Regions from separate parts of the Lactiplantibacillus sp. DA1 genome, predicted to be linked through region 1. Evidence: riboswitches for the same ligand, from Rfam matches in the RefSeq annotation. Region 1 holds a riboswitch; each other region holds the start of a gene.

Region 1 (9,884 bases):
TCATTGTGGCATTGCTAGGAGTACGAAAGTCTACAGAAAATTGCATGGTACCGGCAATCGCGTTAGTCACATTAGGAACTACTTTTATTTTACCGACTGTAAGTATTAAGTCATTATGATGAGCAGCTAATTGATATAGACTCGTGATTAAGTGACTTCCTAGTTTAACTGCATCTTGGCGTTGGTTCATGGGCGTTGTTCCTGCATGATTGGTCACACCGTGAGCCGTGATTAACAATCGTTGTTGGGCTACAATACCTTGAACCAGGCCAATTTTTTTGCCGGCCGTTTTTAAGCGTGGTCCCTGTTCAATATGCAATTCTGTAAAAGTCGTGGGTCGGGTGCAATAAGCGACTTGTTGGTCAGCGTGATGACCGAGTTGCGCTATGGCGATTTTTCGAGCCGACGCAAATGATGTGCCAGTAGCATCGATTAAGTAATCAGGCAGTTGATGTGTCATTAAATAAGTCGACCCGGTAAAGGCTGCGTTAAACCGACTCCCTTCTTCTTCACTAAAAGCGATTAATCTAAGTGTGACCGGTGGTGGCCCCTTAAGTGTAATCAGCCGACGAATCGCACACAGACCGCCCAAAATACCATATAGGCCGTCATATTTACCGCCATTAACGACTGTATCCATATGGGACCCGGTTGCAATCGTTCGTGTCTGATCACGGCCTAAAAAATCGAGGTAAATGTTACCCACTGCATCAACAGTAGTCTGGGCCCCCAACTGGTGGCCCAGGTCTAGTAGCCGTTGTTGATTACGCAACCAGGCCTGATTATATACGAGTCGGTTTTGACCATGCGGATTGTTGTGAGTAAACTGTGCCAACAACTCGGTAATAGTATTGGTGAGTGTCATAGTCATTTGGAAGAACTAATCCCAGTGAGTGGGGAAGAGGCCACTGCTTGAGTTGTTAAAACACGACCGGGCTGAGCGAGGAAGCCTTGCCGGCCAGCTTGAACAGCATTTTTAAATGCCGCCGCCATGAGGGGGATATTGCCAGCTGTTGCCATTGCCGTATTGGCCATTACAGCTGCTGCCCCGATCTCCATAGCTTCGGCGGCATGACTTGGGCGGCCAATGCCGGCATCAACAATAATTGGTAAATCAATTTCATTGATCAGTATTTTAATTAACTCACGGGTAGTTAAACCTTGATTTGTTCCAATTGGTGCTCCTAATGGCATAATGGCTGCTGCGCCTGCTGTCATGAGCTGTTGGGCAATGTTCAAGTCAGGCAACATATAAGGAAGCACTGTATAGCCTTCATTGGCAAGAATAGCAGTGGCTTTGACTGTCGCCGCGTTGTCCGGTAGCAGGTATTTTTTATCAGGGATAACCTCTAATTTAATAAAATGACTACCACTCAGCTCACGAGCTAGGTGCGCCATTCGAACTGCTTCATCAACGGTCGTGCAACCAGAAGTGTTTGGAAGAATGGTGATCCCATCTGGAATATAATTGAGAATATTTGTTTCATCTTGATTAGTTCGTCGCAATGCCATGGTAATGATTTGTGCACCGGCTTGTTTAACAGCAGCATCGATGAGTTGATATGAATACTTGCCTGAGCCGAGAATAAAGCGGGATGTGAAGTGTTTATTACCAAGAACTAAGTCGTCATTTAATGCGTGCATATTAATCAGTTCCTTTCATTTATGAATCAATTATGATCGGTGCATAAGTAAGCGTAGAATCACATTTGCTTCGTGCCCAGCACATGTCATTACTCGTGGGGCCATTAACCCTTCGTTGCCTGCAGTCATACCGTCGCCACAAATGTAGACATTGGGGAGCGGATGGGTCGTCTTAATGGTATTAGCAGAATGAATGCCAGCCAACCCGTTGCCCATCACCAAGGGCTTATTTGGAAAGTGTTGGGTGATACCGTCCAATAGCATCGCTTTAGCGGCCGGATCATCGAAGGCTTCACAGACGATATCACAATCAGCAAAGCACACCGCAATATTAGCTGGAGTGACTTTAACATTGAGAGTCGTGACCGCGATGAATGGATTAAATTCCAATAAATTTTGTTGTAGTGCTAGCACTTTGGGCATCCCAATCTGACTAATTTTGAATTGTTGACGATTGAGATTACTTGGTTCGACGTTGTCAAAGTCAATGAGTGTTAAGTGACCGATGCCACTACGCGCTAACGCAATGGCGACATTAGAACCTAATCCACCTGCACCAGCGATTGTAATATGAGCTTCCTGTAGGGGAACAGTCGAATTAGCGACATTGCGTTCTTTCATGCCCAAATAGAATGTTTTTATAGGGCTTCCTTCAAAATTAATGGTCATTGATTTGGTCCTTTCGTTTTAACCACCACCAACAAAAGTGATGAGTTCGATACGATCGTTAGCATGTAGTAACGTACTTGTAAATTGGTTATGATGAATAATGACGCCATTTATTTCTGCGACAATATTTTGTGTGGTTATATTTTGCTTCAATATGAGCTGGGCAAGTGTTTGACCAGCAATGTAGGTGATTTTAGTGCCGTTTAAAATAATCAAAAAAACTCCTTTCACCGAAGAAAGGAGAAAATGTACAATCCAAATAAAACCATGCTCATTTGGATTGGCGTCGTTCTTCCTTCGGTAGTACTAGCTACATCAGGTTCAGTGGGTATAATCTCAGCCATGTTGGCACCCCAGACGATATATAGTTCAATTTGAAGTTAGTGACCCACCTCCTTTAAGTGCCGTTTTAAGGTTTTGACTTTAGCGGTTATATTTTCTGCTTGCATAATTTCACTAATCATAGCCACACCGGCTAATTTAATGCCATTCAAATCAACTAAACGTTGATCGGTAATACCACCAATAGCCACTACTGGAATTGTAACCGTGTTGGTGATGGCGATGAGTGTGTCGATCGAAGTTAGTTGAGTGATAACCTTGGTAGTGGTTGGATAAATTGCACCAACACCTAAATAATCTGCACCGGCTCGCATGGCGGCCTGAGCTGCAGCTGGTGTTTTGGCAGAGACTCCTAAAATTTTGTGGGTGCCTAAAATTCTACGGGCAATAGTAACGGGCAACTCAGCATCACCAATATGGACGCCAGCAGCATCTATGGCCTGACAAATGTCAATTCGATCGTCAATGATTAATGGCAAATGGTAATAGTCAGTAATGATTTTGACTTTTCGTGCTAGTTCGTAATAACGACGCGTAGTTACTTCTTTTTCTCGCAATTGAACTAAGGTAACGCCGGCTGCGCAAGCTTGATCGATCTTATTAAGAAATTGGTCATCTGAAAAGTGATATCGATTAGTGACCAAGTATAGTTGGTAGTTCATTTATTTGCCTCCATTTCAAAAAAGCAGTCTCTATTACTACGTGCGTAAAAAGAGACTGCTCCAAAAATATGTCAGCATATTCCTAGTGCGTCTTCCTGCGCAGGTATTAACCAGATCAGGTTCAATGGGTATAGTCTCAGCCAAACGGCACCCCAGACACAATAATTATTTAATTTAAAGCCAAGATAGCATATTAATGACATTGATGCAATCAGATTGATGAATTGTTTAATTTGATCGTGTAATTAAGATAGGTGTGAGGTGGTTCATAAACTGAGAGATTGTCTAAGCTAATAGTAGTTAACAAATATATGGATTTTTGGGAAGTGGCACAGAAAATGGCGTTAAATGATTTGAAAGTAACCCAATGGAGTTGTGGGGTATATGTGATTGTAAGTTTGCTAGTTTTAATCGTGATCATCGCAGTTTATACTGCGATGATCATAAAAAGTGAGCTGTGAGCTTGGTCAATCAATTTGTTCCTTATGCCGCTTTTGACGTCTTAATAAGTTACATGTGTTGATTTAATTTAGTCATGGATGGCTGAATCGTTAGTTTTTTGACAGAATTAGTAAGCGGCAAAAGATGAGTGCACTACTGGCAACCGACTCAATCCGTTTTCGAGTTTTAAGATTCTTCCGGTATAATAAAGCATAACTGATGACTAGGGGGATAATCATATGATTGAAATTCACGAATTGACAAAGCGTTATGGGGAGAAGACGGCATTAGATCAGCTCACTTTAACTATTGCACCCGGCCAGATTTTCGGCTTCTTAGGCCACAACGGTGCTGGTAAGTCAACGACCATCAAAAGTTTAGTCAGTATTATTAAACCAACAAGTGGCACAATCACGGTTGATGGCTTAGACCTTGAACAGCAGCGACAAGCTGTTAAGGAAAGGATCTCGTACGTGCCAGACACACCCGATATTTTTCTCCAACTTTCAGCGATGGAATATTGGGATATGATTGCTGCGGCCTACCAACAATCAGAGACTGCGCTTGAACAGCGGCGGCAACAGTTGGTGGCACTGTTCGATATGACCGACCACGCTGAGGAACCGATGGCTAGCTATTCACATGGGATGCGCCAAAAAGCCATTTTGATTGGGGCACTACTCCCTGATCCTGACATTTGGATTTTGGATGAACCGATGCAAGGACTAGATCCACAAGCCGCTTTTGATTTAAAAAATTTGATGAAGGCCCATGCGGCTAAAGGCAAGACAGTCATCTTTTCAACCCATAATCTGGATACGGCTCAACAGTTATGCGACCGTTTAGCGATTTTGAAGCAGGGACAATTGATCTATACCGGTTCGGTTGCGCAATTACTAACTCGATATCCGCAACAATCGCTTGAGGAAATTTATTTACAAATGGCTGGGCATCTAACAGATAATCACTTAGTCGATGCGATTGAGGGTGAGCGTGATGAATAAAAGCCAGCTACGTGTTTTGTTAGCCGTTAATCTCAGGTTGTTAAATCCGCAACTAACGGATCGGTTACGTAAAAAAGGGGCCTCGGGGCCGGCTCTAAGTAGGAAGCTAATGCGGCAGTTTTACTTGAACGCCTTGATGTTTCTTGGTATCTATGGCTTGACGATGCTTGCTTTTGATTTTAGCAAGCTACCGGGCATGTTTACATTTTATGTGGCGTTATTTATCTTGTTAGGAATTTCTCAGAATATTTCAGGTATTTATAACGTCTTTTTTGCCGGTAATGACCTAGCTGAATATTTACCGTTACCGTTCCGTAATCAAGAGATCTTTGTAAGCAAAATTTTAGTCGTTATCTTTAACACGGTACCCTTTACCATTCCGTTATTTTTAATTTTTGTCATGACCGCGACTCGGGCAGGAATCTTTGTGCTTTTAGGATTAGTAATGGCAATCTTGATGTATGGTCTAATACTGAGCCTACTGCTATGTCTGTGTGCCTTAATTGTCTTTGGTTTGACGAAACTAAAGGTGTTTCGTGCCCATCAAAAAATGGTCATGAATATCATGTTAGGTCTTAACGCTGTCTTAGTGCTAGTCGGACTCTACTTTATGAATCGCGGATCATCATCTGACGCCGGCACGCAGGTTGACCGCACAGTGATACCCCTGTTGGTACCGATTTTTAAAGTTTTTACGACGCCGTTAACAATGGCGAGTCTACTGACTTGGGGTAGCTTGGTCGTCGCTTTACTAATTTTGTTAGTGTTAACCAGTCGGTTCGTTTTGACTCACCTGATTGACCAACTAACCCAAGTCAACACGGTGCTGACGGCGACCCCGCAGCGTTGGCATTCGCGGCAACATAACCTCAACAAGCTTTTGCGCACCTACCAGTTCCAGCTACTGAAAGAACCCAGTTTGGTTTTACAATTATTTACGAATTCGATCCTGTTGCCATTGATTCTAGTAGGAACCATTCTCTTTTCAGGGACGGCACCTAATTTTAGCCAACTATCGCTGAACTGGATTGGTGTCTGGTTTGTCAGTGGCATGGCCGCCGCCATTGTCAATGTTAATCAAACTTCCTTAGTCGGTAACCTTATATCACTTGATAAAATGAACTTTGACTTTGTGAGCGCATTGCCTATCCCAATGTCCCATTATTTACGGCAGAAGTTTTACTTGGGTTATTGGTTTCAAGTCATAATTAATATGGTGATGGCGTTAGTGGTGGGCATTGCTGGACGAGCATCACTAGCCCTAGATTTGGCCTTAATACTAGGAGTTGCTTGGGGCACGTACCTAGCTGCCCAATATTATTTTAAGCGTGATTATCAATTGCGGATGACGAATTGGACCAATGTGACGCAACTGTTTAATCGTGGTGGCGGTAATCTTGGTCTAATGCTTAACTTATTAGTTTGCAGTATAGTTGGCGTATTGATAATTGTGATCTATAGTTTGTTGATTAATCTGTTTGCGGCGGTAGCTATGCTGATTAATATTATTGTTTTAGTGGGTATCGGACTTGCTTCTGGTAGTTTTGTCTGGCATTACCGCAAGACTTTTTGGCAGCACCTTTGCTAATACGAGCTAATTTAAAAGTTAATAATATTAAATTAGAATAAAAGTGTTGACAAATCGCTCATCAAGTTTTAATGTTAATAACAACTTAATATTCGTCCATGAAACCGATGAAGTGGAGATCAAGATAATGATGCCCGTAAAGAGAGTCGCCGTTGCTGAGAGTGCGATCGAACGCAAATTATTAAATGGACCACTGAGGGCGCGATTAACGAACAACTTTGTTCTAGTACCTCGCGACGATAGGGAGCCGTCAATTCCCGGGAATGTGTTTGCATTTCGCTAAGCTGGGACCCGAGTCTAACCTGAATGGGGGAATTTGGTGTCCAACCAAGGTGGTACCGCGGAAAAATCCGTCCTTGACTGTCATTAGTCATGGACGGATTTTTTTGATGGGAGGCAGTTCAATGCAGCAACGATGGCAACTAACCACAACTCAAGTAAAAATATCTTATTAATGAGGAGTGGTTCAACATGAATCCAACATTACCAACCTTAATCGCTTATCAAGATCATTACCCCTACGTGCCAGTAATGGTCAAACGGCCACTCGCCGCTTTTGATCCACTCGCGGTAGCTAAAATTGTTCATCAAATGGGGAACGGTTTTGCACTAACGATTGACCGACACCAACGATATAGTTATTTCAGTTTTGAACCGCATCAAAGTCTCACGGGACAAGGACTTGTCAAGGATGGTCGGCCAGCTAATGAGACGCTACAAGCCATTCTAAACCAATATCGAACGCCACGAATTCAAGGGTTACCACCATTTACCGGTGGTCTGATGGGATATTTCGGTTACGAATACGTGCAACAATTTGTGCCCAAATTGCATTTAAAATCAGCGGCGACAACTGGCCTCGATGATCTGGGCTTATTCTTAGTTACAAGTGTACTCGTATATGACCATCGGCACCACGAACTGGGACTGACACAACTGATTCCAACAGATCATCTAACGGCCACTTATGCGACAACGCAAGCTAAATTAACGCAAAGATTGTCCGCCATCATGCAACAATTACAACAACCGTTAGCTTTGCCGCCATTCCACTTACAGCAGCCGTTACAGATGCAAGCGGATCAGGCTACTTATGCGAAGCGTGTTGATCGAATTCGACACCACATTTATGCGGGCGATATTTTTCAAATGATATATGCTAATCCATGTTTGGGGACCATGAGCGGGTCATTGCTGGCAGTTTATCAGCAACTTCAAAAAACGGTGGCACCGTATAACTGTTATTTTAAACAAGCTGATTTTGAAATGACGGCAGCGTCACCAGAAACGTTAGTCACGAAGGATGGTGAACAAGTCGCAACGTATCCGTTGGCTGGGACAAGACGTCGTGGTCGAACACCTGCCGAAGATCAGCAGTTGGCCCATGAATTACAAACCAGTCCTAAAGAAGTTGCCGAGCATAATATGTTAGTTGACCTGGGACGTAACGACTTAGGGCAAGTTGCGAAGTTTAAAAGTGTCCGGGTGACTAATTTGCGACGATTAATTCGTTATTCAAAAGTCATGCATCTAGGGTCCCGCGTGGCCGCAGAAGTGGCGCCCACCACTACGGCCCTCCAAGTACTTGCCGCTACTTTCCCAGCCGGGACGTTAGCAGGAGCGCCTAAGATTGAAGCAATGACTCTGATTAATCATTACGAGCAGGCCCCGCGTGGCGTTTATGGTGGTTGCTTTGGCTATTTAGATTGTAACGGTAATTTGGACATGGCAATTGGAATCCGGCTGGCCTACCGAATGAATGAACGGTTGGTCATTCCAGCGGGTGCGGGGATTGTCGCTGACAGTATCGGCACACAGGAATTTAAGGAGTGCCAGAACAAACAACGGGTGGTTGTCAATGCAGTACAAGACGCAGAAAGGTGGGCTAATGATGGAACTATTAATTGATAACTATGACAGTTTTACTTATAACTTGTATCAACTAATTGGCCGGTTGACGCCCGATGTTCGGGTGATTAAAAATGATGACTTAACGGTCACGGCAATCCAAGCGTTACAACCTGCTCATATTATTTTGTCACCAGGACCGGGAACGCCAGCGCATACAGGGGTTAGTCCACAAGTGGTGCAACAATTAGCTGGTCAGGTGCCAATACTAGGGGTTTGTATGGGCTTAGAAGTCATGGTCACGGCCTTTGGTGGGTCGTTGCGAGCCGCCCAGCATTTAGTTCATGGGCAGGCCACATTAATGCATGTCCAGCCATCGGCACTATTCAAAGATTGTCCGATGCAGTTCGTGGCGGCACGCTATCACTCATTAGTAGCCGATTCCGACCGCTTACCCATGAATTTTCGCGTCATTGGAACGAGTGATGATCAGGAAATTATGGCGGTGGAAGATGTAGGCCGTCAACTGTATGGGGTTCAATTTCATCCCGAATCGATCATGACACCTACAGCCATTGGTGAACAATTGATTCGTAATTTTTTAGCACTTAAACACTAAACAGACGAGAGTGGAGGAAGACTTATGATTGAAACAGCGATTGCACAACTCACCAACCAAAAAAATATGGATTTTACGATGAGTCAACAAGTCATTACAGAAATTATGAAAGGTCAAGCCACCGACGCACAGATTGGCAGTTTTTTGACTGCTTTAGCCATTAAAAAGGCCACCATCGATGAAATTGCGGGCGCGGCCACGGCAATGCGGGCCCAAGCGTTACCCTTCGAAGTGAATCAGCCCACGCTGGAGATTGTTGGGACGGGTGGGGATCGGTCGAATTCGTTTAATATTTCAACGACCACCGCTTTAGTTGTTGCGGCGGCAGGGGTGCCAGTAACCAAGCATGGTAACCGGGCGGCGTCGTCCAAGAGTGGTGCGGCAGATGTTTTGGAGGCGCTCGGTGTCAAAATTGATTTGACACCGGACCAGAGTTCAGTACTGCTAGAACGGACGAATTTTGCCTTTATGTATGCGCGTGAATATCATCAGGCGATGCGGTTTGTTGCCCCAGCCCGACAACAAATCAAGATTCCAACTATTTTTAATGTGTTAGGCCCGTTAGCTAATCCGGCCCACGCAGAGATGCAACTATTAGGAGTGTATCGGCAATCCTTGATGGCCCCATTAGCCGAAGTTTTGATGCGTTTAGGTGTTAAACATGCGATGGTCGTGCACAGCCAGGATGGTTTGGATGAAATTTCTGCAGCGGCTCCTACTGATGCGATAGTGATCAATCATGGGCGGCAAGCAATGCTGACCTTGACGCCTGAACAGTTCGGGTTGTCGCGCTGTGATCATGCTGACTTGATTGGTGGTAGTGCTCAAGTCAACGCCGCCATCACCCGGTCAGTACTCGCTGGGGAACCAGGCGCACCACGTGATGTGGTCTTGATGAATGCCGCGGCGGCGTTACACATTGCCAAGCCGCAGTTGGACCTGGCGGCTGCTTTTGAACTGGCCCGTCAAACGATCGATCATGGGGCTGCTGCAGCCGAGCTAGACCGTTTAATTCAGGAAAGTCAGGCGGTGATGGCTTCATGATACTAGACCAACTTGTTCAAGCA
Region 2 (9,884 bases), on a different contig from region 1:
TGCACCGCCGGCTTCAGTATTACCGCTCTTCATGTCGCTCATTTTACCTTGAGCAGCGGCTAAGTCATCACTATCAGTTGACTTATCACGTTTCAAAACAATCGCCGCAACGATAAACGATGCTAAGGTTGCTAATGTTACCCCGATAATTAAACCGATATAGTTAGAAACACTCTTTGGTGACATTAATAGTAACGAAATAATTGAACCAGGTGAAGGCGTTGAACGTAAACCAACGTTTAGTAAACTAAAGGTGGCCGTCCCAGTAACCCCACCAGCGATAACAGCTAGGAACAACGCTGGCTTCATTAATACGTATGGGAAGTAAATTTCATGAATCCCACCAAGAAAATGAATAATAATCGCACTTGGTGCGGAGGCCTTAGCAGTCCCCTTACCGAACAAGGCAAAGGCTAATAATACACCAAGACCTGGACCTGGATCTGGTTCAAGTAAGAACAGAATTGACTTACCCGCACTAGATGCAGCTTGAATCCCAAGTGGTGTCAAAATACCTTGGTTAATCGCGTTATTTAAGAATAAAATCTTGGCCGGTTCAATGAAGACGTTGGCTAATGGTAATAGCTTCATCTTAATGATCCAGTCAACACCGGCAGCCATAGCAGCACTTGCACCAGCAACCAATGGGCCGATTGCAAAGTAACCCAGGATTGCTAGTAACATCCCGATAATCCCAGCGGAGAAGTTGTTAACCAACATTTCAAACCCGCTCTTAATCTTATCAGAAATGGCATCATCCCACTTCTTAATGCACCAACCACCTAAAGGTCCCATAATCATGGCACCGATAAACATTGGAATCGAAGAACCAACAATGACACCCATAGTAGCGATCGCACCAACGACCCCACCACGGTGACCGGCAAACAAAGTCCCACCAGTAAACGCTATCAATAATGGCAATAAATAATGAACCATGGGCTGAATCATCTTAGCTAATCCAGCGTTTGGCCACCAACCACCGGCCATAAAGATGGCGGTAATTAAACCCCAAGCAATGAAGGCACCGATGTTCGGCATAACCATATTACTTAGTGCACTCCCAAATTTTTGAACGCGAGCCTTAACGCCCAGTTTCTTTTTCGCAACAGGAGCGCTTTGGGTTGCATTCGTATTTACATTTTCACTCATCAGGTAAAGCTCCTTCCTTTTTCTTAACAACTTAATCATATCCGCCGTGGTAAGCGGTTTCAAGAACTTCTAGGTAGACCCGTGGCACAGGAAACTGTGCCAGAATTAAACTCAAAGATTCACAAACAAATAAGTTGGCACAAAATTCTACAACGCTGTCAAAACAGTAACAATAGCAATATCGATAAATTGTCCGTATCAGTTATGATTGCATTTTCACAAATGATTTTAATTAATCGACACACTTTATGACCGATATGATTCTCATCAATTTATTATTTTGTCGCTAAAATTCAAGATGCCGTTGAATTTCGCCACCAAGCTCCTATACTTATAGATAACTAAGGAGTGACCTATTAATGAAGAAAGATTCAGATTGTACCGAAATATTGGTTGGGAAAGCTGCTAGCATGGATGGTTCGACCATCGTTGCCCGCAACGAAGATGGCTACGGCCCAATTAATCCGATTAAGTTTATTGTGCACGAAGCCCACGACCAAACTAACGCCAGCTACACTTCCGTAACTACCGGCGTCACCGTTCCGCTGCCTGATCATGCCTACCGCTACACCGCAACCCCCCAAGCCGATCAAAGTGATGGGCAGTACGAGGAAGCTGGGATCAACGAATTAAACGTCGGGATGAGCGCAACTGAAACCACTGCCACCAATGCCCGCGTACTCGGTTACGATCCGCTCGTCCATGATGGCGTAGATGAAGAAGCCATGGTCACCCTCGTTTTACCCTACATTAAAAGTGCTAAGGAAGGTGTCCAACGCTTAGGCGCCCTAATCGAAAAATACGGGACTGGTGAAAGCAACAGTATCGCCTTTAACGATCACGATGATATCTGGTTGTTCGAAACCGCTGGTGGTCACCATTGGGGGGCAGTTCGGATGCCCGAAGACACCTACGCAATTGTTCCCAACCAAACCGTGGTGCAAGAGATGGATCTCAACGATACCGACAATTTCCTAGGTGCCAGTGATTTAGTGGACTTCGTTGAAAAGTATCACCTCAACCCAACACCCGGTCACTTTAATTTCCGTGAAATCTTCGGTACCCAAAGTGAGGCGGATGCTTATTACAACACTCCACGGACATGGTATGGTCAAAAACTATTTAATCCCGAAATCCAACAGAATCCCACTGATCAAAACATGCCGCTATTCCGACAACCAAACAAAAAATTGGCTATTGAAGACGTCCAGTTCTTCTTGTCTTCACACTATAACGGGACGCCTTACGATCCATTTGGCACTTTCGCTTCTGGTAACGCCCGTGAACAAACACGTTACCGGTCTATCGCGATGGATCGCAATCAGTGCTCATCTATTCTGCAAATCCGGAATGACGTACCTGCTAAGCAAGCCGCCATTCAATGGATCGCACTAGGTTTCTTCGCTTACGCCCCATACGTGCCCTTCTTTACCAACATCAATGACACGCCGATTGATTATCGCAATACAACTAGCACGGTCAGCGTTGATAACGTCTACTGGTTATCAAAAACGCTCTCCGTCTTGATTGAACCACACTGGCATGAATTTTCTGAAACGGTCAATGCCTATCGCGACGGTTGTCAATCATATGCCCGTAGCCGGGTTGCCGCAACCGACGCAGCCATTGCCGGCAATCCGACCGATTTCTTGACCAAAGCCAATAGCGAAACCGCCGCCGAAATTTCCAACCGGACCCATGCGTTGTTTGATACTTTGGTTAAGCAAGGGCTGTTGTTATCGAAAACGACTTGGGAAAAAGGACAAAATCTATAAATAAGCCAAAAATGATTCGACTGCTAACTATCCTAGTAGTCGAATCATTTTTTACTTTACATGAGTACTTATTAAAAAGCCGTGCTTCACAACGCAATCGTTATGAAGCACGGCTTTCAAATCATTTTTAGCTTAATTAAAATTAATACTTCTTGCTTAACTTGCTAGCAGCCGCTTCGTCAATGATAACGGTAACGTCTGGATGGTTTTGCAAGATACTTGCTGGTAATTCAGGAGTGTCTGGACCTTCAATCATACCCTTAACCGCATCAGCCTTGTTTTCGCCGAAGGCTTCGAGCAATAAATGCTTGCTCTTCATGATGGAAGCTAAGCCCATTGAGAAAGCTTGCTTAGGAACATCATTTTCGCTGGCGAAGAACCGCGCGTTAGCTTCAATCGTTGATTCAGTTAAATCAACCACGTGCGTCGTAATATCGCGAGGAGTACCTGGTTCGTTAAAACCAATGTGACCATTACGGCCAATCCCTAAGATTTGTAAGTCAATTGGGTGTTCGTCAATCACTTTGTCGTAACGCTTAACTTCAGCTTCTGGATCTGAAGCTAAACCGTTTGGCAAGAATGATTCCTTAAATGGCTTGTCATTGAATAAATGTGTTTGCATGAAGTATTTATAACTTTGGTCGTTGTCTGGTGCAATCCCAACGTATTCATCCAAGTTAACGGATGTGCAGTCACTGAAATCTAAGTCACTATTAACGATTTCTTTGTAAGTTGTAACGGGTGTCGAACCAGTTGCCAACCCAAATACTTTCGCACCATTGTCTAAAGCATTCTTAAATACTTTGTAGCCTTCTTTTCCGCCGGCAGCTTGATCCTTTACTACGATAACTTTCATAATTAACTGACTCCCTCTTTGTTTGGTATAGTCCAATTGTATATTGGTCTAGACTAAAATTCAAGAGGTTTGTCTGAAATATTTCACTTTTATTTTTTGCAATCGTTATCATTGTTAAACTGTCAAGCCAAACTCCTTTAATAAATTAATTGTATTTTTCGATAATTTTGCCTATACTTAACATGTTCGTAACTCCGTGGAACGTGAGAAACTCCACGACTAGCCAAGGCTGCAAAGCCATTGGCTATTTTTTTTGCGCTCATACACCTACGCCAACCATTTATTTGTTCACGTTTCAATCAAACTATCCAATATTTACATTGCAATTGGTAACGGCTAAAATTAACTTTGTACGGAAGATATATATTACATAAAGGGAGGTGTTAACCGCGAATCATGTCAAGCAATACCGGTTAATGGCCGGATTCTCACAAAAAGAACTCGCCAGCAAGACTGGCATCACCCGTCAAACCCTGAGCTTGATTGAAAAGGGCACCTATAACCCATCACTGAAACTCTGCCTCAACCTCTGTCACGCACTCAACCAAACACTCGATACTGTCTTTTGGGTCGAACTCAGTTAGGAGATCCCTACCATGAAAAAGATTCGTGACGAACGTTTAATTTTACAAAATTTCAAGAACATTCGCACCACGTTGTTAATTGAGAATAGTGCTATCTTACTGATTTTATTTTGGCAAGGCTGGCAAAAAAACAATCTTCAGCAGGCCTTTACGTACGACAATCCGTTGTATATTGTCCTGATGATTGCCGTTTTTACCATGATTGTTCTATCTGTTAATGTCAGCACTCCAATGGCAGACAAACCCAAACGGTCATGGCGCTACCTTGGCCTGTGGGCACTCCTCGAATTAATCGGTTTCACCGCCCTATTTTACTTTCTGATTGCGACAAATCAGCCGTTCATTAGTCTGCTTGCTGGCATCGCCCTGACCGCCGTCACTAGCGGTATCATGCTGTATATTAATCACCTGCGTGATTGTGATTAATATCAGCTATCGACTAGCTGGTACCATTCTAATCACATTTGCGGTAAACTATTCCCAGAAATTCAACGGAGACGAGGTTTTTGCTATGGAACCAACTTTTAACAAAATGACTGCGGCCGGCTACCATGCCATCGAACAGGAAATTGAGGACTTAAAGCAACAACGGCCCGAGCGAATCAGAATTCTGGCTGCAGCAGCAGCACTGGGTGATCGTTCTGAAAATGCCGAGTATAGTAGTGCCAAACGAGACTTGGGTCGCTTAGAAAGTCGCCTGCGTTATCTCAACAAGCAGTTGCAGTACGCCCAAATCGTCCAACCGGCTGACAACGATCAACTCGATATCGGTAAATTCGTGACCATTGAATTTCTGGATGATCATGACCAAATCACCTATCAATTAGTGGGGAAACAGGAAGCCAATCTCGAACAACAAAAAATCTCATTCACATCTCCCATCGGTCAAGCGCTCGCTAATCATACTGTTGACGATGTGGTCACTGTGAACGCACCGAACGGGGCTTATCAAGTTAAGGTAATCGCGGTTAAGCGCGCGTAATAAAATAGTTATGCCAATCGATCGGAAGCTTATCTTTATTTTTTTGAATCAAAAATACACTTTCTGAAGCGTATACGTGTTAAAATAAAGGCAGTAAAAAAGCCGGTACGTTAATACCGACTTGAATCAAGGCCCGCTCTAAGAGCAGTTGGCTTTAAATTTAGATAATCAAAGAACAGTCACCCAATACCGGCCAAAGTTTTGGGGTGGCTATTTTTTGTTTCTGGAGTTCCATACCTGATACATCGCTAGTGCGATGCTCAAAATGATTTGCAAGAAAGCAAACCAAACAGGTAGAGTGACCACGGCTGAAAACCTTTCCTAGTGTGGGAAACGTATTTGTCATACTACCACGACCTTTCAAGATGAAAACAGCCAACCGCCCTTAAAACATACCTATAAACACATTTTACCAGATAGTGGCTCACAGCTACACAGTTAGCATTTTGTATGATTAAAAAAGCCAATCGCTACTGCACCATGTATTGCGATTACGCTGATATCACAAACCAATCATCAACAAGCAGTTGTCCATAAAAAGATAGCGACGAGTTATCATCACAACGTCGCTATCTTTTTTCTATATCATTCAAATTAAAATTCCTGGTACACTGCTGGATCTTGATTATTCAAGCGACCATCCGCTTGGTTCAAGCCATTAATTGTTGCCATATCAGCTGCACTGATTTCAAAATCAAACACGTCCATATTACCTGCTTGACGGCTCGGCGTTGACGACTTCGGAATCGGCAAGGTCCCTAACTGTAGTTCCCACCGTAAAATCAACTGACCAACATTTTTATGGTAGTGCGCTGCAATCTCTTTGAGCGTCTCATTTTGAAGCATCTCACTCGCCCGGCCAAGAGGACTCCAATCTTGCGTCAAAATACCGTGTGCTTGATCATAATCCCGTTGTGCCTGCTGGTTAAAGTACGGATGTAATTCGACCTGATTAATGACGGGTAAAACACCCGTTTCTTTGTTTAACCGTTCTAAATGTTCTGGTAAGAAATTCGAGACCCCAATCGAACGAATCAAGCCTAACTTCTGGGCATCAATCAGTGCCTGCCAAGCTTCAACATAATGGTCTTCCTTAGGGTTAGGCCAATGAATCAAATATAAATCATAATAATCCAGGCCAGCTCGATATAATGATTCTTGAATCGTATTGATAGCTTCCGTGTAGGTGTGGTGGCGACCAGGAAGTTTTGATGAAATCAAGAGTTCCGAACGCGGTACTGACGAACGCCGAACCGCTTCACCAACAGCCCCTTCATTTTCATAGTTGAAGGCCGTATCTAATAATCGGTAGCCGCGATCAATCGCTGAGTCGATCACTTGCACACCATGAGCACCATTCAGTTTATATGTTCCAAAGCCAATTTTAGGTACCGTTAAACCATCACGTAACGTATAAGTTTCCAACTTAAGCCACTTCTTTCTTCTAAATTAAACTATCATTGTTAAATTATCGTTAATCTTCTGAACGATCAGCCAAGGCATCACGAATCGCTGCTTCAAATGTTGCCGGCCTTGTCGTTGGGGCGTAGCGTTCGAGCACACGGCCATCACGACCAATCAGGAATTTTGTAAAGTTCCACTTGATTCGACCATGGCCAGCCGCCTGTTTGAGGTAAGTAAATAACGGATCAGCGTCATCACCATTGACCATCACCCGTTTGGTCATGGGGAATGTTACCCCATAGTGCCGTTGACAATAGTCATGGGTCTCATCGTCATCCGCCTTTTCTTGATGAAATTGATTGGATGGCAATCCCAAGACCACTAGGCCCTCCTGCTGATACTTCTGATAAAGTTCTTCTAATCCTTTAAATTGCGGCGCCAAGCCACAGTTGCTAGCCGTATTCACGATTAGCAAGACTTGACCGCGATATTGTGACAAGTCAAGCGACGCACCACTCATCTCAGTTTCTGTAAAATCATACACTGATTCTGCCATCGAGATACCTCCTAAGATTATTAATCAATTAAGTTACTTTACCCATAGTAAACCACAAAATTGTGACTTTTCATCATACTTTGCTCTCATCCTGAGAATATTGATTGCGCTTACCGCTCTTATCCGTTACACTAAACGTATCATTCATAGCAACTGGGGTGCCATCACGGCTGAGATAATACCCATTGAACCTGAATCTGGACAATGCCAGCGCAGGGAGCAATGCTTTTATTTGGGGAACCATCAATTCAGACTTAGCCGCCTGCCACCAATACTCGTGGTAGGCGTTTTTTGTCGCTTAGATGCGTGAATGACAAACTACTTTTGGGAGGATTTAACAATGAAATGGGTTAAATCATGGTACTTGAACGATATTATTTTACTGGCACTAATTGGTATTTTCTTTGGTGCCATCTTTATGGGGACTAATTTTGTTTATAACATTTTAAGTGCGGCCCTGACACCATTTGGTCTAAGCGGTCTGGCTAATGAACTACTACTTGGCTTATGGTGCATGCCCGGCATGTTAGCTGGCTACCTTATTCGACTAAAGGGTTCGGCAACGCTAGGTGAGCTCCTCGCAGCAACCGTCGAAATGTTTTTCGGTGGTCAATGGGGCATCACCACATTGATTTCTGGTGTCGTGCAAGGATTTGGGGCCGAACTAGGTTATATCGTCACTGGCTACAAACACTATGACTGGTTAGGCTTAACGGCTGCGGCCGCAACAACTACTGTGGTCACCTTTGGTTGGGACCTTGCCCGTAATGGTTACTATAAATTACAGCTATGGCTCTTAATCTTATACGTGGTCGTTCGCTTTATTTCGATGTTTGTTTTTGGGGGTCTGCTAACTAAAACCATCACTGACCTACTTGATCGCAGCCATGTTTTAAAATCAACGCACTAATACACTTTATAAAATGGAGGCTTTCTCGAATGGCTAGTATCGTGCTGAATAATTTAACTTACACCTATCCACAGGCGTCGACACCCATTCTGGATCGCGTAACCCTAACACTACCACGGCAAAGTTTCATCCTATTGACGGGGCCATCGGGAACAGGTAAGTCGACGCTCCTAAAGCTGATTGCAGGCTTACTACCCCTGACTCCAGCTCACGGCACCATTACCTTTGATGGTCAGTCATTAACTGCTAGCAACGCTAATCAGCGCACACAACGCGTCGCGATGATGTTTCAGAATCCTAATCAGCAGTTTGCCATGGATACCGTTGAAAATGAACTAATTTTTGCACTTGAGAACTTACAAGTACCTCGTGACCAAATACCGGCCCGCTTACTTAGTGCACTTGACTTTGTCGGTATCCGAAACTTGCAGTCACGACTTTTAAATCATTTATCCGGTGGCGAGAAACAGAAGGTGGCCCTTGCCATCATTGTTGCTATGGACAGCGATGTCATCCTACTTGATGAACCCTTTGCTAGTGTCGATCCTGCCGCACGAGCCGGCTTGTTAGACCGGCTCGTGGAACTACGCAATCAACATGGGAAGACAATCATCTTGGCGGATCATGACCTAACAGGTTACGAACAGCTCGTCGATCAAGTCGTCCAAATCAAGGACCAGCACTTACAGCTCATTGACCGCACCACCTGGTCTGAGTTATTTTCAGCCTTTACTGAGCAGCCACAACGGTCATGGTCAGCACCGCAACGCGTTGAACGCCCTTGTTTTCAACTTGATCACGTCACTTTACAGGCAGGTGATCGCCAACTATTAGTACCGACAACGCGTCAATTGTTAGCACAACACAATACGCTGATCACGGGTCCTAACGGTAGTGGTAAATCCACGTTATTTGAAGCCCTCGTCCGTCTGCATCCCTATACTGGCGAAATTCGTTACGAAGGGACACCTATCGACAAGCTAAAACGCAAACGCTATGCCCGCCACGTCGCCTTGCTTTTTCAGGACGCTGAGACCCAGTTTTTAAACATCACGGTCGCTGAAGAACTGGCTCAAAGTAAACGCTATGCGTATGGCGACTACTTTACCGCGGACCGTATTCAAACGGCCTTAGTGCAACTCAACTTATCCGGTCGTGATGAACAAGTCATCTATACTTTGAGTGAGGGACAGAAAAAGAAACTACAAATTCTGCTCATGTTAATCATGCAGTCACCAGTTCTACTCATGGATGAACCCTTAAAAGGGCTAGATTTGCATTCGATCAATGCCCTGGTCGCGTTATTACAGACCACCCAAGCGGCAACTAAGCAGACGCTGATTATTATTAGTCACCAGTTAACCGGCCTGATGCCATTGATTGACTATCAGCTACACTTTGAAAATCACCATTTAGATTGGGTGGTGCGATCATGAATCCTAGCATGAAATTATTATTACTACTCATCATTGCGCTAGAAATTTCATTCACGACAATTGTAAGTTTGAACGTGGCACTGATTATTCTGGCACTGATTTACCTGCTCGGTCACCGAACTCGGCTTCGAACATTAGGGTGGTTGCTACTCATTCCGTTGCTACCAGCAATTGGACTTTGGAGTACCCAGTACATTAACGGTAGCGGTGACAAGACTTTGATGGCCTG
Region 3 (9,884 bases), on a different contig from region 1:
GTAAGCCCGCGATGGCGTAATCACTGAACAGGGCCTGAAAATGGAACCCGTGGACCATTCCTTGAGGCGCGTGAGTGCTGATATGTTGTTGCGCTAGCCGTTGCTGTAATTCTTGGGGGCTCCATTCGCCCCAAGCCGTATTGCTAGCCAACAAGCCTAATGGTGATAACACCGCTAACCCGAGTAGCAGTGCAATCCACGGCCGCTGATTGCGCCGAGTGGGCGTCTGATAGAGGTTAGTTGGTGCGACCCGTTTTACAAATTGAAAGACGAGTAGCGTGAAAGCAACTTCAACCCAACCGGCGACTAATAAGTGAGCGGTCAACATTGCGGGTACCGTAATGTTGAGGCCATATGGGCAGTAGAGCGGCGCACCACTTGCCGTATGAGCCAGTATGGGTTGTAACCCGAGCTCGATACCAGCAACTAGCGCCGCCATATTAATGCCTAAGTAAGCACCAATTGCGAGCCCCAACTTTTCATGGTGCCATTTTTGACCTAGGCGATAGCAGGCGTAGCCGACAAACGGCATAATGACCGCCATATTCAACGCGTTAGCGCCAAAGGCTAGGATACCGCCATCACCGAATAATAAGGCTTGTAGTAGTAACGTCACGGTCAGCGCAAGACACGCCGCCCATGGGCCAATCAAGACAGCTAACAGGGTTCCCCCGACAGCGTGAGCCGTGGTCCCACCCGGAATTGGCAAGTTGAACATCATAATTAAAAAAGCCAATGAAGCGGCGATGCCGAGCATTGGCAGGGTTTCATGATGTTTTTTGATTTGAACTTTAACTTTTAAAACGGCGACGGTCCAGACGGGAGCCATCGCGGTGACCAACGTTCCGCAAGTTGCGGGACTTAAATAATTATCCGGAATATGCACGGATGAGCACCTCACTAATTTGCAATTTGATCTAAGAGGTAACTAACATCTTGAATAATAAATTTGTGATTTTTGACCGTAATGACACCATCTGTTCGTAGCTCTTTGAGCATCCGGTTGACACTACTTCGGGAACTGATGCCACAGAAACCAGCAATGTCGTCATTGGTAACCACAAAGTCAATCAGAATCCCTTCGTTAACTTTTCGTCCGAACAAATCAACAAGACTATAAATAAAGGCACAAATGGCCCCCTTTTTACCGTTCATGACCATCCGTTGCAGTCGAAGAATGTTTTCGGACAACTTTTTACGGTAATAATTTTTAACGTAGTTTTGCAGTTCAGGCGTGCTGTTGACGTACTTCCAAAAAGCGACCCGGTTGACTTGATAGAAAGTGGCGTATTCGGACTCAATACGGACGTTAAACGGTTGGTCCGTAGAACGAGAAACTTCATCACGCAGCAGGGAGATCACGTCGGGCTTGGCAATATAAGATAAATTATATTCGCGACCGTCTTGTAAAATAATGCTGTTTTTGATGATGCCGTCCTTTAAGACGTACGTATAGTGTTCGGCTAAACCATGGTAGGTCAGGTAAGTATGCCGCTTTTTTTTGATTGTCGGCACGTGATGGGCTTCCAAATAACTTAGTAAATATTCAATATCAGTTAATACCATCTTAGTTTTTCAGTTCTTTCGTGAATAATTTTAAGGTTGAGGGTGGTAAAAATAACGATTCTCAACGGTAATCACGACGGTAACGCTACTTAAGCATAGCGGTTTTCATGATTGTGACAATCGCATTTAAAGTATACATTTGTTAACTATTTTTGAAAACTTAAAATGTAACGGACAAGTTATCCGTCTTCTAGTATAACAAAACGTGCATGTAAAAATTAGTTTTTAGAGAAAGAGGATGGCTAAAAGTCATGGTTACAATTGATTTACCATATGACAAGCGCACAATTACGGCTCAGATTAATGATGAAAATTACGCCGGTAAGTTAGTGTCGCAAGCTGCAACATATCATAACAAATTATCAGAACAGGAGACGGTCGAGAAGTCGCTGGATAATCCAATCGGCTCCGATAAGCTGGAGGAACTTGCTCGTGGGAAGCACAATATTGTGATTATTAGTTCCGATCACACGCGCCCAGTTCCTTCACATATTATCACCCCGATCCTATTGCGGCGGTTACGGTCAGTGGCGCCCGATGCACGGATTCGGATCCTCGTAGCTACTGGTTTTCATCGGCCATCAACCCACGAAGAATTGGTGAATAAGTATGGTGAAGACATCGTCAATAACGAAGAAATCGTGATGCATGTCTCAACCGATGACAGTAGTATGGTCAAGATTGGCCAATTACCATCTGGCGGCGATTGCATTATTAATAAGGTCGCTGCTGAAGCAGATTTGCTAATCTCCGAAGGCTTTATCGAATCACATTTCTTTGCTGGCTTTTCAGGTGGTCGGAAGTCCGTTTTACCTGGGATTGCTTCATACAAGACGATTATGGCGAACCATTCCGGCGAATTTATTAACTCACCGAAGGCCCGGACCGGTAATTTAATGCATAATCCGATTCATAAGGATATGGTGTACGCTGCTCGGACCGCTAAACTTGCCTTTATTATCAATGTTGTTTTAGACGAAGATAAAAAAATCATTGGGTCATTTGCCGGTGACATGGAAGCCGCCCATAAAGTGGGCTGTGACTTTGTCAAAGAACTTTCTAGTGTACCAGCCATTGATTGTGACATTGCGATTTCGACGAATGGTGGTTATCCGCTTGATCAAAATATTTATCAGGCCGTCAAAGGAATGACCGCTGCTGAAGCAACCAACAAAGAAGGCGGCACGATTATTATGGTTGCCGGTGCTCGTGATGGTCACGGTGGCGAAGGGTTTTATCACAACTTAGCTGACGTTGATGATCCTAAGGAATTCCTGGACCAAGCAATCAACACGCCACGGCTTAAAACTATTCCTGACCAATGGACGGCCCAAATCTTTGCTCGAATCTTAGTTCATCATCACGTGATTTTTGTGTCAGACCTCGTTGATCCTGATTTGATTACGAATATGCATATGGAACTGGCCAAGACGTTAGATGAAGCCATGGAAAAAGCCTATGCGCGCGAGGGTCAAGCCGCTAAAGTGACGGTTATTCCTGATGGTTTAGGCGTTATTGTGAAGTAGTATGGCAACCACAGCAGAAATATTACAACAAGTGGCGGCAGGGCAATTAAGTCCGACGGTGGCTGCCCAACAGTTAGAAGCGGGCAAAACAGCGGCATTAGGTTTTGCCAATGTCGATTTAGATCGTCAACGCCGCAATGGCTTCCCTGAGGTCATCTACGGTGCTGGTAAGACGGCAACTCAAATTGTGGGTATCGTGCAAGCTTTGTCCCAACAGACGTTACCGATTTTAACGACCCGGTTATCCGCGGAAAAATTCGCGGCACTCCAACCGGCGTTACCAACGGCTGTTTATCATGCCACTGCACAGTGTATGACGGTCGGAGAACAACCGGCACCGAAAACACCAGGGTACATTGCCGTGGTAACGGCGGGGACCTCCGATCAACCGGTCGCTGAAGAAGCAGCAGTAACCGCGGAAACTTTTGGCAATCGTGTTGAACGAGTCTATGACGTGGGTGTTGCGGGAATCCACCGACTGTTTGCCAAGTTGGATGTGATTCGTGGTGCCCGGGTGGTCATTGTGATCGCGGGCATGGAAGGTGCGCTGGCCAGTGTCGTTGGTGGACTAGTTGATAAGCCCGTGATTGCCGTGCCGACAAGCGTTGGTTATGGTACTAGTTTTCAAGGTATGACCGCGCTATTGACCATGCTCAATAGCTGTGCGTCGGGGATTACCGTTGTCAACATTGATAATGGCTTTGGTGCCGCCTACTCAGCTAGTATGATCAATCAAATGTAAGATTCAGTTAACTGAACAAGGAGAAGATAAATGCAAACACTTTATTTAGACGCTTTTTCGGGGATTAGTGGTGATATGTTTCTGGGCGCGTTACTCGATTTAGGACTTGATTTTGAGCAATTAAAAACCGAATTGGCTAAGTTACACGTGCACGGTTATGAATTAACGCAGCAACGGGAAGCCCAGAGTAGCATCTATGGCACGAGCTTTGATGTTCAGGTTGCGGGTGGTAAGGACCATGGTTTTGTGGAACATCACCATCATCAGCATGAAGCTGGGCATCATCATGATCATGAAGCGCGTCATTTAGCTGATATTGAGGCGTTAATTGACGGCAGTGACTTATCAGATACCGTGAAACACCACGCGAAAGCGATCTTTATGGAAATTGCGCAAGCGGAAGCAACGGTTCATCACATGCCACTAGCTGAAGTTCATTTCCATGAAGTGGGTGCGTTGGATTCGATTGTTGATATTGTGGGTTGCTGTATTGGGTTGGAATTGATGCAGATTGATACCATCATGGCTTCCCCGTTAAGCGATGGCAGTGGTTTTATTAACGTTGCCCATGGTCAGATGCCAGTTCCCGTACCGGCCGTGATGCAGATGCGAGTTGGTAGTGCCATTCCGATTCAACAACGGTTGGATGTGCATACTGAATTGATTACCCCCACTGGGATGGGCTTGGTCAAGACGCTCGTACGTGAATTCGGACCGTTACCGGAAAATGCCGTGCCAACTAAAGTTGGTTATGGGTTTGGTAAACGGGACACGGGTGGTTTCAATGCACTGCGAGCCGTATTATTCGAAAAAAAAAACTAAGTCAGCAAATCGTTAACCGGACGGCCGATGCTGTCTTAATGATTGAGGCTAATCTGGATGATCAGACGGGTGAAGGACTGGGGTACGTGATGAACCAGTTATTAACGGCGGGCGCATACGATGTGTTCTTCACGCCCATTCAGATGAAGAAAGATCGGCCGGCGACCAAGTTAACGGTTTTGGGAAACGTTAACGATAAGGACTTGCTGACTAAGTTGATTTTACAAGAAACGACGACGATTGGTGTACGTTACCAGACGTGGCAACGTACTATTATGCAACGGCACTTCCTAACGGTCGCAACGCCGTACGGTGATGTTCAAGTTAAAGTGGCGACATATCAAGATATTGAGAAGAAGATGCCGGAATATGCGGATTGTGCCCAGCTGGCGCAGCAATTTCATATTCCGTTTAGAACGGTCTACCAGGCAGCCTTAGTGGCGGTAGATCAATTAGATGAGGAGGCGTAATTTTTTGGTACATCAGTTGATTGCTGAATTTATGGGCACAGCCCTAATGATTATTTTTGGGGTGGGTGTTCATTGTAGTTCCGTATTAAAGGGAACCAAGTATCGGGGTTCCGGTCATATTTTTGCCATTACAACTTGGGGTTTTGGGATTAGCGTTGCCTTATTCATTTTTGGCAATGTTTGCATTAACCCGGCAATGGTTTTGGCGCAGTGTCTATTAGGAAATATCGCATGGTCTTTATTTATTCCGTATTCCGTTGCGGAAGTGCTTGGTGGGGTCGTGGGCTCAGTGATCGTTTGGATCATGTATGCTGATCATTTTAAAGCCTCAACAGATGAGATTTCACCCATTACAATTCGGAACTTATTCTGTACGGCACCAGCCGTTCGTAACTTACCGCGGAATTTCTTTGTGGAATTATTTGATACATTTATTTTTATTTCGGGTATTTTAGCGATTTCTGAGATTAAAACGCCGGGAATCGTGCCAATTGGCGTTGGCCTACTTGTATGGGCCATTGGGATGGGACTTGGTGGTCCAACTGGGTTCGCAATGAACTTAGCTCGAGATATGGGGCCCCGGATTGCCCACGCCATCTTACCAATTGCCAATAAAGCCGATAGTGATTGGCAATACGGTATCATTGTGCCAGGAATTGCGCCCTTTGTCGGGGCAGCAATTGCCGCTTGGTTTATGCATGGCTTTTTTGGAATTAATTAAATTAAATAGAAGAAGGGTTTTATTATGGCAACATTAGCAACAAAAAAAGCAACGTTAGTAGCAGCATTAAAGGATTTACAACGGGTCACCGTGGCCTTTTCTGGTGGGATCGACAGTACCTTAGTTTTGAAGATGGCCCTCGATGTTTTAGGCCGTGACAATGTGACCGCTGTGGTTGCGAACTCTGAATTATTTACGGATGAAGAATTCGATAAAGCGATGAGTTTAGCCGAAGAACTAGGTGCTAACGTTCAAGGAACTACGCTAGACTACTTGAGCGATGACCACATCAAGAACAACACGCCTGATAGCTGGTACTATGCGAAGAAGATGTTCTACAGCCGGTTGAATGACATTGCGGCTAATAACGGTAGTGCCGCTGTCTTAGACGGTATGATCAAGAATGATGAAAATGATTATCGTCCTGGTTTGAAGGCCCGTAGTGAAGCGGGGGCCCGGAGCTTGTTACAAGAAGCTGATTTCTTCAAGACTGACGTTCGGGCCTTGGCACAAGAACTCGGTTTGATGAACTGGAATAAAGTGGCGTCATGCTCTGTATCTTCACGGTTCCCATACGGGACGACGTTGACACATGACAATATTGCTCAAGTGATGGCCGCCGAAAAATATTTGCGTAGTTTAGGTTTTCCAACGGTCCGGGTTCGCTTCCACGATGATATTGCGCGGATCGAATTACCAGAAGCACGGATTGGTGATTTCTTAGTCTTTAACGACCGCGTTAACCGTCAATTACAATCACTTGGATTCCGCTACGTTACCCTTGACTTAGGCGGCTTCCGTAGTGGTCGGATGAATGATACGTTGACCAAGGCACAATTGGCCACTTTTGCCTAGGTCTAATCAAATTAGTGATAGTGGTGTCGGGATTAATCGGCGATGGGCGACTGAGCGGCGGTGATCATGACTCATCCGCCCATCCGATGGTAGTCGTAACCCCAGCCGATACGCACACGTTGCGGTTATCACCAGACACCCCAAAAACGCAGTTCAAGGCCGCCCTTGAACTGCGTTTTTCGTATCTTCATTTTTAGATCAACAGGCGTCAAAAGTCACGACGAGTTTGCCAACGACTTGACCAGCTTGTAGTTGTTGCAAACCAGTTACAAGTTGGTCACGGTGCAAGACCTGAGTAATTAGTGGGTCGACCTTGCCAGCTTGGACCAAAGCTAATAAGGCAGCGGTCATTTGCCCAAGATCGGCAACTTGCGCTGGGTTACCGCTACGGTGGGCGCCACCGAGGTCCAATTTACTGATAGTTACCACTTGATTACTTAGAAAGTGGTCCGGAGTTGCTAATACACAGACAAGCTGGCCGTTGTAAGCTAAGCGCGGTAGGTCCGCATCAGCATGACCAATGGTATTAATGATCAGATCAACACCGTGCTGCTGCGTTAGGTCTTGAATGCGTGTGGTCACATCTTCATGATGATAATCGATTTGGGCATCGGGATGCAGTGGTGCCACGAAGGCTTGCTTGTGTTGTGAAACAGTTGTAAAGACAGTCTTACCAGCAGCTTTCGCGAGTTGAATCGCCATACTGCCTACACCGCCTGCACCTGCATGAATCAGCACAGTTTGCGCGGCATTTAAATTGGCTTTGCGTAGGAGGGCCTGATAAGCCGTCAATCCAGCGCAGAGACTAGCGGCGGCTGTTTCAAAGCTCATAGTCGTTGGAATCTTAGCTAGCACGGCTGCTGGTAAACTCACGTATTCGGCAAACGTCCCATTATTGGCGAGATTAGCGTGCCCACAAACTCGTTCGCCAGGCCGAAAATTAGTGACCTCAGCGCCAACCGCCTCCACGATTCCAGCTGTGTCTAGTCCTAGTGTGTGTGGATATTGCCAGGCGGCGTTACCCGCCGCAACTAATTTAAAATCTACCGGATTGAGCCCGACTGCTTGGGTCTTGATCAACACCTCAGTTGGCCCGAGGTTGGGCATGGGCCGTTCTTGCCATTGCAGCTGTTCTATAGTTTGAGCGGATGGATCTGGCACAACCAGTGCTTGCATCTTCAATCACTCTTTCCTTAAAGACATATTTGCTTTTTATTATAACCGGTTGTGGCGGTGAATTTAAACTTTAATGCCTAATTAATTAAGCAGCAATGAGGGTGATTCGGCTAACGGAAAGGTTGACGTTAGCGGTTACAATCGTTAGACTAAGGCTAGTAATTGAATATTTTTAAACACTAGGGGTGTCCAAAAATGGGCTGAGATGGTGCTGTAAGTACCGATCCCTTTGAACCTGTAAGCTCAAACTTGCGTAGGAAAGTGTCACAGCTAATGTTAGCGGCCACTGGATCAATGCATGTTGATTGGTGGCCGTTTTTAATTGGCGTGACGGTCAATGAGGAGGAGAATTGCTATGGAATTACAATTATTGAATACTTTACGGGATCACAATCCGATTGTTTTTAACATTGCCAATTTTGTTACGGTTCAAGACGTTGCCAATGGGCTAAACGCGTTAGGGGCCTCGCCAATTATGTCAGCTGAAGTCCAAGAAGCGGAGACGATGGTCCAAATTGCCGGGGCAGTTTGCATTAATTTAGGAACCTTGACCACCACCCAGATTGATCAAATGCGAGTGGTTGGTAAGCTTGCTAATCAGTATCATAAGCCAGTCGTTCTTGATCCGGTGGCCGTCGGGGCGGTCCCTTATCGAAAAGAAGTCGCGCTAGCATTACTATCTGATTTTCAAGTCGATGTTATTCGGGGCAATGCTGGTGAAATTGCGGCATTGGCTGGCATGGATTGGCAAGCGAAGGGCATTGATGCGGGGAGCGGTCAGGGCGACCTGGTTGAAATTGCTCAAGCTTGTGCACAGCAATTCCAATGCTGTGTCATATTGTCGGGACCTACTGATGTTATTACGGATGGTCAGCACGTGGCTAAAGTCGCTAATGGTACCCCGCTCTTCCAACGTCACGTGGGCTCGGGCGATTTACTTTCTAGTATCGTCGCGGCTTTTACAGCCGTTAGTCCAACCGATATTTACCAGGCGGCGCAAGTGGCTTGCTTAGTCTTAGCGGGGGCGGGGGAACTGGTCGCCAGTCAGCTGACGGCCGATCGTCCCGCCACATTTGCCACTGATTTGATTGACCGGTTGAGCTTAGTGACAGTGTCAGAAATTCAAACAATTGCTAAAGTTGATTAAATATAATGAAGGAGCGCGAGATTTAATGAATGAATTTCCACAAGTGGCAACGATTGCTGGTACGGACAGTGGCGGCGGTGCCGGTGTCATGGCCGATTTAAAAACGATGCAGGCGCGTCACGTTTTTGGTACCGCGGTAGTCGTTGCCGTGACAGCTCAAAATACATTGGGAGTCCAAGATTTTATGGCAATGCCAACGAAGCTCATTGACGAACAATTTGCTTCGTTAGCAGCTGACTTAGACATTCGCGCTTGCAAAACGGGGATGCTTGCGGATGCTGAACACGTCCATGCCGTTGTTGAGAACTTGAAACGAGTTGATTTTGGGCCGCTAACAGTTGATCCAGTCATGATTGCGAAAGGCGGGGCGGCGTTATTAGCCGCGGATGCGATTAAAACGGTTCGCGACGAACTGCTCCCGTTAGCGACTGTTGTGACGCCGAATTTGCCGGAAGCAGAACGATTAACCGGTCAGGCAATCACTAGTAATCAAGCGATGGTTACAGCTGGACATGCGCTACAGGGGTTAGGTGCTGACAATGTCATTATTAAAGGTGGTCATGGTGATAATCCTGATTTAGCTAATGACTTCGTATTGTTGGCTGACGGGACCGCCTTTTGGCTTTCGGCTCCACGGATTGATACGGTGCGGACCCACGGCACGGGAGATACTCTATCGGCATGTATTACCGCCGAATTAGCAAAAGGACGGTCAATGGCTGCGGCCATTAAAACGGCTAAGGCGTACGTTGCTGGGACGATTCAGGATGGTATCCAGGTCGGGCATGGTCATGGCCCGTTGAATCATTGGGCAACCCCAAGTGAGCAGGTGATCGTTCATGACGCTTAAATTTGAACC

The links. Region 1 has a riboswitch for thiamine pyrophosphate ahead of thiE (thiamine phosphate synthase). Riboswitches for the same ligand answer to the same signal wherever they lie in the genome.
Region 2: linked by a shared signal. The riboswitch ahead of RXV91_RS12145 (ECF transporter S component) and the one ahead of thiE (thiamine phosphate synthase) in region 1 are both predicted to bind thiamine pyrophosphate.
Region 3: linked by a shared signal. The riboswitch ahead of thiM (hydroxyethylthiazole kinase) and the one ahead of thiE (thiamine phosphate synthase) in region 1 are both predicted to bind thiamine pyrophosphate.

What each region holds. Positions count from the first base shown of each region.
Region 1 covers NZ_JAWHTQ010000002.1:6,262-16,145, forward strand. Annotated here, with positions in the region: gene RXV91_RS02600 (Zn-dependent hydrolase) at 1-865, opposite strand, end outside; gene RXV91_RS02605 (thiazole synthase) at 868-1,644, opposite strand; gene thiF (sulfur carrier protein ThiS adenylyltransferase ThiF) at 1,675-2,313, opposite strand; gene thiS (sulfur carrier protein ThiS) at 2,332-2,544, opposite strand; TPP riboswitch at 2,588-2,679, opposite strand; gene thiE (thiamine phosphate synthase) at 2,694-3,317, opposite strand; TPP riboswitch at 3,393-3,482, opposite strand; gene RXV91_RS02625 (ABC transporter ATP-binding protein) at 3,998-4,762, shown strand; gene RXV91_RS02630 (ABC transporter permease) at 4,755-6,350, shown strand; gene RXV91_RS02635 (anthranilate synthase component I family protein) at 6,822-8,258, shown strand; gene RXV91_RS02640 (aminodeoxychorismate/anthranilate synthase component II) at 8,242-8,817, shown strand; gene trpD (anthranilate phosphoribosyltransferase) at 8,842-9,861, shown strand; gene trpC (indole-3-glycerol phosphate synthase TrpC) at 9,858-9,884, shown strand, end outside.
Region 2 covers NZ_JAWHTQ010000007.1:136,791-146,674, forward strand. Annotated here, with positions in the region: gene RXV91_RS12105 (PTS mannitol-specific transporter subunit IIBC) at 1-1,152, opposite strand, end outside; gene RXV91_RS12110 (C69 family dipeptidase) at 1,512-2,927, shown strand; gene RXV91_RS12115 (glucosamine-6-phosphate deaminase) at 3,070-3,783, opposite strand; gene RXV91_RS12120 (helix-turn-helix transcriptional regulator) at 4,164-4,367, shown strand; gene RXV91_RS12125 (hypothetical protein) at 4,380-4,793, shown strand; gene greA (transcription elongation factor GreA) at 4,879-5,349, shown strand; gene RXV91_RS12135 (aldo/keto reductase) at 5,944-6,774, opposite strand; gene RXV91_RS12140 (glutathione peroxidase) at 6,824-7,309, opposite strand; TPP riboswitch at 7,454-7,547, shown strand; gene RXV91_RS12145 (ECF transporter S component) at 7,650-8,219, shown strand; gene RXV91_RS12150 (ABC transporter ATP-binding protein) at 8,249-9,655, shown strand; gene RXV91_RS12155 (energy-coupling factor transporter transmembrane protein EcfT) at 9,652-9,884, shown strand, end outside.
Region 3 covers NZ_JAWHTQ010000009.1:4,664-14,547, reverse strand. Annotated here, with positions in the region: gene cbiM (cobalt transporter CbiM) at 1-886, opposite strand, end outside; gene RXV91_RS13550 (Crp/Fnr family transcriptional regulator) at 901-1,566, opposite strand; gene larA (nickel-dependent lactate racemase) at 1,818-3,092, shown strand; gene larB (nickel pincer cofactor biosynthesis protein LarB) at 3,094-3,834, shown strand; gene RXV91_RS13535 (LarC family nickel insertion protein) at 3,865-4,656, shown strand; gene larC (nickel insertion protein) at 4,695-5,126, shown strand; gene larD (D/L-lactic acid transporter LarD) at 5,131-5,847, shown strand; gene larE (ATP-dependent sacrificial sulfur transferase LarE) at 5,872-6,702, shown strand; gene RXV91_RS13515 (zinc-binding dehydrogenase) at 6,901-7,878, opposite strand; TPP riboswitch at 8,050-8,155, shown strand; gene thiM (hydroxyethylthiazole kinase) at 8,234-9,025, shown strand; gene thiD (bifunctional hydroxymethylpyrimidine kinase/phosphomethylpyrimidine kinase) at 9,051-9,875, shown strand; gene thiE (thiamine phosphate synthase) at 9,865-9,884, shown strand, end outside.